One region of the Kocuria sp. KKT182 genome, then DNA from elsewhere that is predicted to be linked to it. Evidence: riboswitches for the same ligand, from Rfam matches in the RefSeq annotation. Region 1 holds a riboswitch; the other holds the start of a gene.
The links. Region 1 has a riboswitch for S-adenosylmethionine ahead of ACZ2G1_RS15230 (O-acetylhomoserine aminocarboxypropyltransferase/cysteine synthase family protein). Riboswitches for the same ligand answer to the same signal wherever they lie in the genome.
Positions count from the first base shown of each region.

Region 1 (3,390 bases):
CTTCTCGTAGGCGCCCAGCAGGACGTCCGGGGCCGGCAGCGGGTACTCGTGGCCGGGGCCGGTGCCCTGCTCCTCGGGGGCGAGCAGCCGCCCGCTCGGGTCGACCATGCGGATCTCGCCGCGGGCCGGGAGCATGTACTGCTCCGGTGTGATGCCGAAGCTCTGGGAGGCCCGGAGGATCGGGTCCTCGGGGGTCTCGACGGTCTGGCTCATGGTGTCCCCTCGGTCGGTCCCCGGTGCGGCCGCGGTCCGGGGAGGGCAGGAAGGTGGTGCGGCTCTGTCTCCCCAGTATGGGAACCGGGCATGGTTCGTATCCACAGAGCGGGGAAAATGCAGAAGTCTGAGACGGACAGTGCACCGCGCGTGGACGACATGTTCTAGTGTGGCGTGGAGCACACGCATTCGTCCGACACGTTCCGGGCCCCGCGCCCGACCCGCCCCGAAGGAGCCCGCCGTGCCCTCGACCCCCGTGCCGCTGGACGAGACCGACCGGAAGATCCTCGCGGAGCTGTCCCGAGACGCGAGGCAGTCCGTGACGGCGATCGCCGCGGCCGTGCACGTCTCCCGCGCCCACGCCTACGCCCGGATCAACCGGCTCCGGGACGAGGGGGTGATCCTGCGCTTCAGCACCGTGATCGACCCGGTCCGGGCGGGCCTGCAGGCCTCCGCGTACGTGACGCTCAAGCTCCAGCAGAACACCTGGCGGGAGCTGTGCGCCCAGCTCCAGGCGATCCCCGCCGTGCACCACATCGCCCTGGTGGGCGGGAACTTCGACGTCATGCTCCTCGTGCGGGCCGTGGACACCGTGCACCTGCGGCAGGTGATCTTCGAGCACGTCCAGCAGCTGCCCGGCGTGGTGGACACCCAGACGTTCCTGATCTTCGAGGACATCGACACCCGGGCCTGACGCGCCGGCCCCGCGCCGGGCCCGGCGCGCACGGCCGGCGTCACGAACCGTCACGGTCGTCATCTTCCGACGCGGAGGGACACCCACTACCTCTGCGCATAGTGTTGTTCCAGCTTCACGAGACGTGACCGCCAAGCTCCGACTTGGTCACGCACCAACCCCATGCTCATTGGGTGGTTCGGATGAGGAAGCGGCCTGCATCTTCCGCGGCGTGCCCACCGGGCCCGCGCGGATGACCGGTGCGGGTAAGAGCAAGGCACAGGAGCAGCGCCATGTCCATCCCCGTGACCGACCACGACCTCGCGACCCGGCAGATCCACGCCGGCACCCACGACCAGGTCGTCCAGCGCACCCTGACGGTGCCGATCTACCAGACCGCGGCCTTCGAGTTCCCGGACTACGAGGCGGCCCGGCAGATGTTCGCCCAGACCCGGGCAGGCTTCACCTACACGCGCACCGGCAACCCCACGGTGGCCGTGCTCGAGCAGCGGATCAGCGACCTCGAGGGCGGCGCGGGCGCCGTGGCGACCGGCTCGGGCCAGTCCGCCGTGGCCGTGGCGCTGCTGGCCCTGCTCGGCCAGGGCGCCGGGAAGCATCTCGTGGCCTCCGAGAAGCTCTACGGGGGCACGGTGGACCTGCTCACCGACTCCTTCGCGGACTACGGCATCGAGGTCTCCTTCGTGGACCCCACCGCCCCGGGGGCGTGGGCCGCGGCCGTGCGCCCCGACACCCGCGCGTTCCTGCTCGAGTCCATCGGCAACCCGCTGGCCACCCTCCCGGACCTGCCCGGGATCGCCGACGTCGCCCGGACCGCCGGCGTGCCCGTCGTCGTCGACAACACCCTCGCGTCCCCGGCCCTGTACCGGCCGCTGGAGAAGGGCGCGGACATCGTGGTGCACTCGGCCACCAAGTTCCTGGGCGGGCACGGCAACGCGCTCGCCGGGGCGGTCGTGGACGGCGGGACCTTCGACTGGTCCGCCCGGCCGGACAAGTGGCCGCAGTTCACCCAGGCCCGCGCCCGCTGGGGCGGACTCAGCCTCGTCGACAAGTGCGCCGCCGCCAGCCCCTACCTGCACCTGGTCCGGGCGAAGTACGTGCACGACCTCGGCACCACGCTCTCCCCGTTCAACGCCAGCCAGATCCTGCAGGGCACCGAGACCCTCGACCTGCGCGTGGCCCGCCACACGGCCTCGGCGCTGGCGGTGGCCGAGTTCCTGGCCGGGCACCCCGCCGTCGCCCGCGTCCACCACCCCGGCGTGCCCGGGGACCCCGGCGCCGGGATCGCGGCCCGGGACTTCCCGCGCGGGACCGGCTCCGTGTTCTCCTTCGACCTCGCCGCCCCGGACGGCGCCGTGGGCCCGTTCATCGACGCGCTCCGGCTGTTCAAGCTGGTCGCCAACATCGGGGACACCCGCAGCCTCGTGGCCCACCCGGCGGCCATGACCCACTGCCGCCTGACCCCCGAGCAGCGCCGGGCCGGCGGGATCGCCGAGACCACGATCCGGCTCTCGATCGGCCTCGAGTCCCCCCAGGACCTCGTGGCCGACCTCGGCCAGGCCCTCGACACCGTCGTCACCGCCGTCCAGACCACCCGGAAGTGAGCCCCGCCATGACGTCCCCCACCGAGACCCGCACCCGCCACCGGGGCTTCACGACCACCGCCGTCCACGCCGGCCAGGAGCCCGACCCGCTGACCGGGGCGGTCATCCCGCCGATCTACCAGACCTCCACGTTCGCCCAGGACGGGATCAACGTGCTGCGCGCCGGGCACGAGTACAGCCGCGGCTCCAACCCCACCCGCAGCGGCTTCGAGGAGCAGCTCGCGGCCCTGGAGCGCGGCGAGCGGGGGTTCGCGTTCGCCTCGGGGATCGCGGCAGAGGACGCCCTGCTGCGCGCCGTGCTGCGCCCGGGCGACCACATCGTGCTCGGCGCCGACGGCTACGGCGGCACCAACCGGCTGATCACCCGGGTCCTCGCCCCGTGGGACATCGGGCACACGCCCGTGGAGATCACGGACCTCGACGCCGTCCGGGCGGCCGTGCGCCCCGGCGCCACGAAGGTGCTGTGGCTCGAGACGCCGTCCAACCCGCTGCTCGGCATCGCCGACGTCGCGGCGTGGGCGCAGCTGGCCCGGGACGCCGGGGCGCTGCTCGTCGTCGACAACACCTTCGCGTCCCCGTACCTGCAGACCCCCCTCGAGCTCGGCGCGCACGCCGTGGTGCACTCCACCACGAAGTACATCGGGGGGCACTCGGACGTGCTCGGCGGCGCCGTGGTCGTGGGCGCGGCCCAGTGGCGCGGGGCCCCGCTCGCCGAGGCGGTCGGCTTCCAGCAGTTCGCCGCCGGCGCCGTGGCGGGCCCCCAGGACAGCTACCTGGCCGCCCGCGGGCTCAAGACCCTGAGCCTGCGGATGGAGCGCCACCAGGACAACGCGCAGCGGATCGCCGAGTGGCTCCTGGAGCGCCCCGAGGTCGCGCAGGTGC
Region 1 covers NZ_CM145757.1:3,267,531-3,270,920, forward strand. The annotation lists gene ACZ2G1_RS15220 (thiamine pyrophosphate-dependent enzyme) at 1-213, opposite strand, end outside; gene ACZ2G1_RS15225 (Lrp/AsnC family transcriptional regulator) at 455-907, shown strand; SAM riboswitch class IV at 1,021-1,142, shown strand; gene ACZ2G1_RS15230 (O-acetylhomoserine aminocarboxypropyltransferase/cysteine synthase family protein) at 1,180-2,508, shown strand; gene ACZ2G1_RS15235 (cystathionine gamma-synthase) at 2,517-3,390, shown strand, end outside.

Region 2 (3,390 bases), 450 kb from region 1:
TGCGCCAGCCGTAGGCGGCGAACTGCTCCTCGCTCATGACGTTCTGCACGATGAAGAACGCGCCGGTGGCCAGCAGCATGCCGGCGGAGGAGCCGATCTGGGTGAAGGACCCGAAGAACCCGCGGTGGCGGGCCGGTGAGTGCTCCACGCTCAGCAGCGCGGAGCCGCCCCACTCGGCACCGGCGGACAGGCCCTGGAGGATGCGCAGGACCACGAGGCCGACGACGGCCCACCAGCCGATCACCTCATAGGTGGGCAGCAGGCCGATCAGGGTGGAGGCCACGCCCATGAGCAGCAGCGAGGCCACCAGCAGGGCCTTGCGGCCGATCCGGTCCCCCAGGTGCCCGGCGATGATCCCGCCCAAGGGTCGGGCGATCACCCCGACCGCGAGCGTGGCGAAGGACGCCACGATGCCGCCGAGCTCGGTGGCCATGGGGAAGAACTGGACGTTGAAGACGAGTGCGGCGGCGGTGCCGTAGAGGTAGAAGTCGTACCACTCGATGGTGGTCCCGGCGAAGGCCGAGGCCAGGACGCGCTTCTTGCCGTGGACGATGCTGCTGCGGCCCGGGGCGGCCGTGGTCGTGGTGCTCATGCGTCAGGCTCCTGGGGTTCGGTCGGCGTCGGCCGTGACATCGGTCGTGGCGCCGGTCCTCGCGTCGCCGATGGCGTTCAGGCCCTCCGGCAGGGTGCCGTTGATGAGGTAGTCGCCGAGGGCTCGGGCGCGGAAGGCGATCGGGTTGTGGGTGGCCACGGTCTGGGCGTTGCGCCAGTGCCGGTCCAGGCCCTTGGCCGTGGACGTGGCGGAGGCGCCCACGGTGAGGAACAGGTCCTGGGCCGCGCCGAGCGCCAGCTCCGGCACGGTGACCTGGGCGTGCTCCACGGCGATCTCGGACTCGTGCAGCGCCGCCGGGAGGGCCCCGGTGAAGTCCGGCCGGTCGGCGCCGGCCGCTGCGGCGGCGGCGATCCCGGCGTCCAGGGCGCGGGCGGCGTGCAGGACGGTGGCCTCGGCGGCGAAGGCCTTGGCGGAGATCCGCCCGGTGGCCTCCTGGATCAGCGGGTCGTCGCGGAACGGCAGGCCGAGCCCGGTGTTGAAGGTCCGCCGGCGTCCGGCGATGGTCTCCACCGCGTCCCGCCGGGCCGCCCGGGCGATGCCGGCCAGCACGGCCAGCAGCACGAGCTGGAAGAAGGCGGCCTCGTGGACGGCCTCCGCGCTGCCGGCGGTGCGGTCCAGCACGGCGTCCTCCGGGACGCGCACCCGCTCGAAGACCGCGGTGCCGGTGCCGGTGAGCTTCTGCCCGAAGCCGTCCCAGTCGTCCTCGAGCGTCACGCCCTCGGCGTCCGTGGCGACGACGGCGAAGCGCCGCCCGTCGCGGCCGTCCAGGGCGGCCGAGACGCGGGTGTAGTCGCAGAAGACGGAGCCGGTGGCGTAGAACTTCCGGCCGGTGAGCTCCCAGCCCTCGGCGGTCCGGCTCAGCACGGTGTTCAGGGTGCCCAGCGCGTTGCCGCCCTTCTCCGTGGAGGCGTTGCCGACGGTGGCTCCGGCCAGCACCCGCGGGTACCAGACCTCCTGGAGCTCCCGGGGCAGGAAGCGCAGGGACTCCACGAAGCCGTGGTGGGAGCGGTAGAGGTGGGCGATGTTGGAGTCGGCCTCGGCCAGGTCGACCAGCAGCCGGGTGAAGTCCTCGAGGCTGACCCCGGGGCCGCCGTGGGCCGCCGGGACGCGCAGGGCACCGAACCCGGCCCGGTCCAGCCGGCCGACCTCCGCGTAGGGCAGCGCGCGCCGGAGGTCCCGGTCCAGGGCGCCGGCGGCGATCTCCGCGAACAGCGGCCGGAAGTGCTCCCGCAGCCCGGCGTAGTCCCCGGGCAGGCCGGCGGCGAGGTCCGTGCCGGCGCGGGGATGGGCGGTGGTCTCCTCGACCGTGCTCGGGGTCATGCGGGGGTCCTCTCGGTCGCACCGAGGATTGCCGGTCGGCCGGTCGCGCCGGGGGCGGGCCCGGTGGCGGCAGCGCCGGAGGCTGACGTCACGGACCGACTGCAGATCCGGGATCTCCATCGGTTCTGGCATTAGCACCCTGACCCCGGTGGAGGGCGGGTTGCTGCGGCGTCGTCGAGCCAGATCTCTCAGCCGCTCTGAATGGGGCGCTTGCCATGGCATCAGACCGCCCGGTCCGGGACCAACCGGATGACGGGCGCACGTCATGGAATGTCACGACGGCGTCACAGAAGGTCACGTCCTCCGCGGTGGTGTAGCGGTGTGCCGCAGGAGACCGGATCAGTAGACCGGCTGGTCCGGGTCCACCTGTGCCGCCCAGGCGAGCACCCCGCCCTCGAGGTGGCGGACCCGCTCCTCCCGCCCGGCGTAGAAGGAGCGCAGCGCGGCGAGCGCGGTCGCGGAGCGGGCCCCGGCCTTGCAGTGCAGCACGAGGTCCGTGCCACGGGCCTCCGGGGGCAGGGCGTCCGCGCCGCGGTCGAGGATCTCCTGCAGCGGGACGGGCACGGCGCCGTCGATGGCCACGAGCTCCCGCTCCCAGTCCTCGCGCACGTCCACCAGGGCGAAGGACGCCTCCCCGCGCTCCCGGCGCTCGAGCAGCCGGGCCAGCTCGGCCGACCCGACGGTCTCGGAGGCGTCCGCGCCGGGCAGCGCGCAGACCGCGGCGGGCTGGGCCACCGCGGTGACCGGGGCGGCGTCGGGATCCGGGGTGAGCCGCATCTCGCGCCAGGTCATCGCGAGCGCGTCGTGCAGCAGCACCCGTCCGAGCAGGGGCTCCCCGGTGCCGGTGACGAGCTTGACGGCCTCGGTGACCATGACCGCGCCGACGGTGGCGGGGAGCATGCCGAAGACCCCGCCCTCGGCGCAGCTGGGCACCTCGCCGTCCGGCGGGGCCTCGGGGTAGAGGTCCCGGTAGGTGGGCCCGTGCCCGGCCCAGAACACGCTGACCTGCCCCTCGAAGCGCAGGATGGAGCCCCACACGCAGGGTGTTCTGGTCAGGGCGGCGGCGTCGCTGACCACGTAGCGGGTCGCGAAGTTGTCGGCGCCGTCCAGGACCAGGTCGTACCCGCCGATGATGTCCACGGCGTTGTCCGCGTCCAGCCGGACGGGGTGGGTGCGGACCTCCACCAGCGGGTTGAGCGCGGTGACGGCCTCGGCGGCGGAGACGGCCTTGGGACGGCCGACGTCGGCGGTCGTGTGCACCACCTGGCGCTGCAGGTTGGAGACCGCCACCACGTCGTCGTCGACGATCCCGAGGGTCCCGACCCCCGCCGCGGCGAGGTACTGCAGGGCCGGGGACCCGAGCCCCCCGGCGCCGACGACGAGCACGCGGGCGTTCCGCAGCCGCCGCTGGCCGAGGGTCCCGATCCCGGGCAGGGTCAGGTGCCGGGCGTAGCGCT
Region 2 covers NZ_CM145757.1:2,812,577-2,815,966, reverse strand. The annotation lists gene ACZ2G1_RS13220 (MFS transporter) at 1-592, opposite strand, end outside; gene ACZ2G1_RS13215 (acyl-CoA dehydrogenase family protein) at 596-1,933, opposite strand; SAM riboswitch class I at 2,047-2,141, opposite strand; gene moeB (molybdopterin-synthase adenylyltransferase MoeB) at 2,273-3,390, opposite strand, start outside.
Region 2: it holds a riboswitch for S-adenosylmethionine, as region 1 does, so the genes downstream of both, ACZ2G1_RS13215 (acyl-CoA dehydrogenase family protein) here and ACZ2G1_RS15230 (O-acetylhomoserine aminocarboxypropyltransferase/cysteine synthase family protein) in region 1, are expected to answer to the same signal.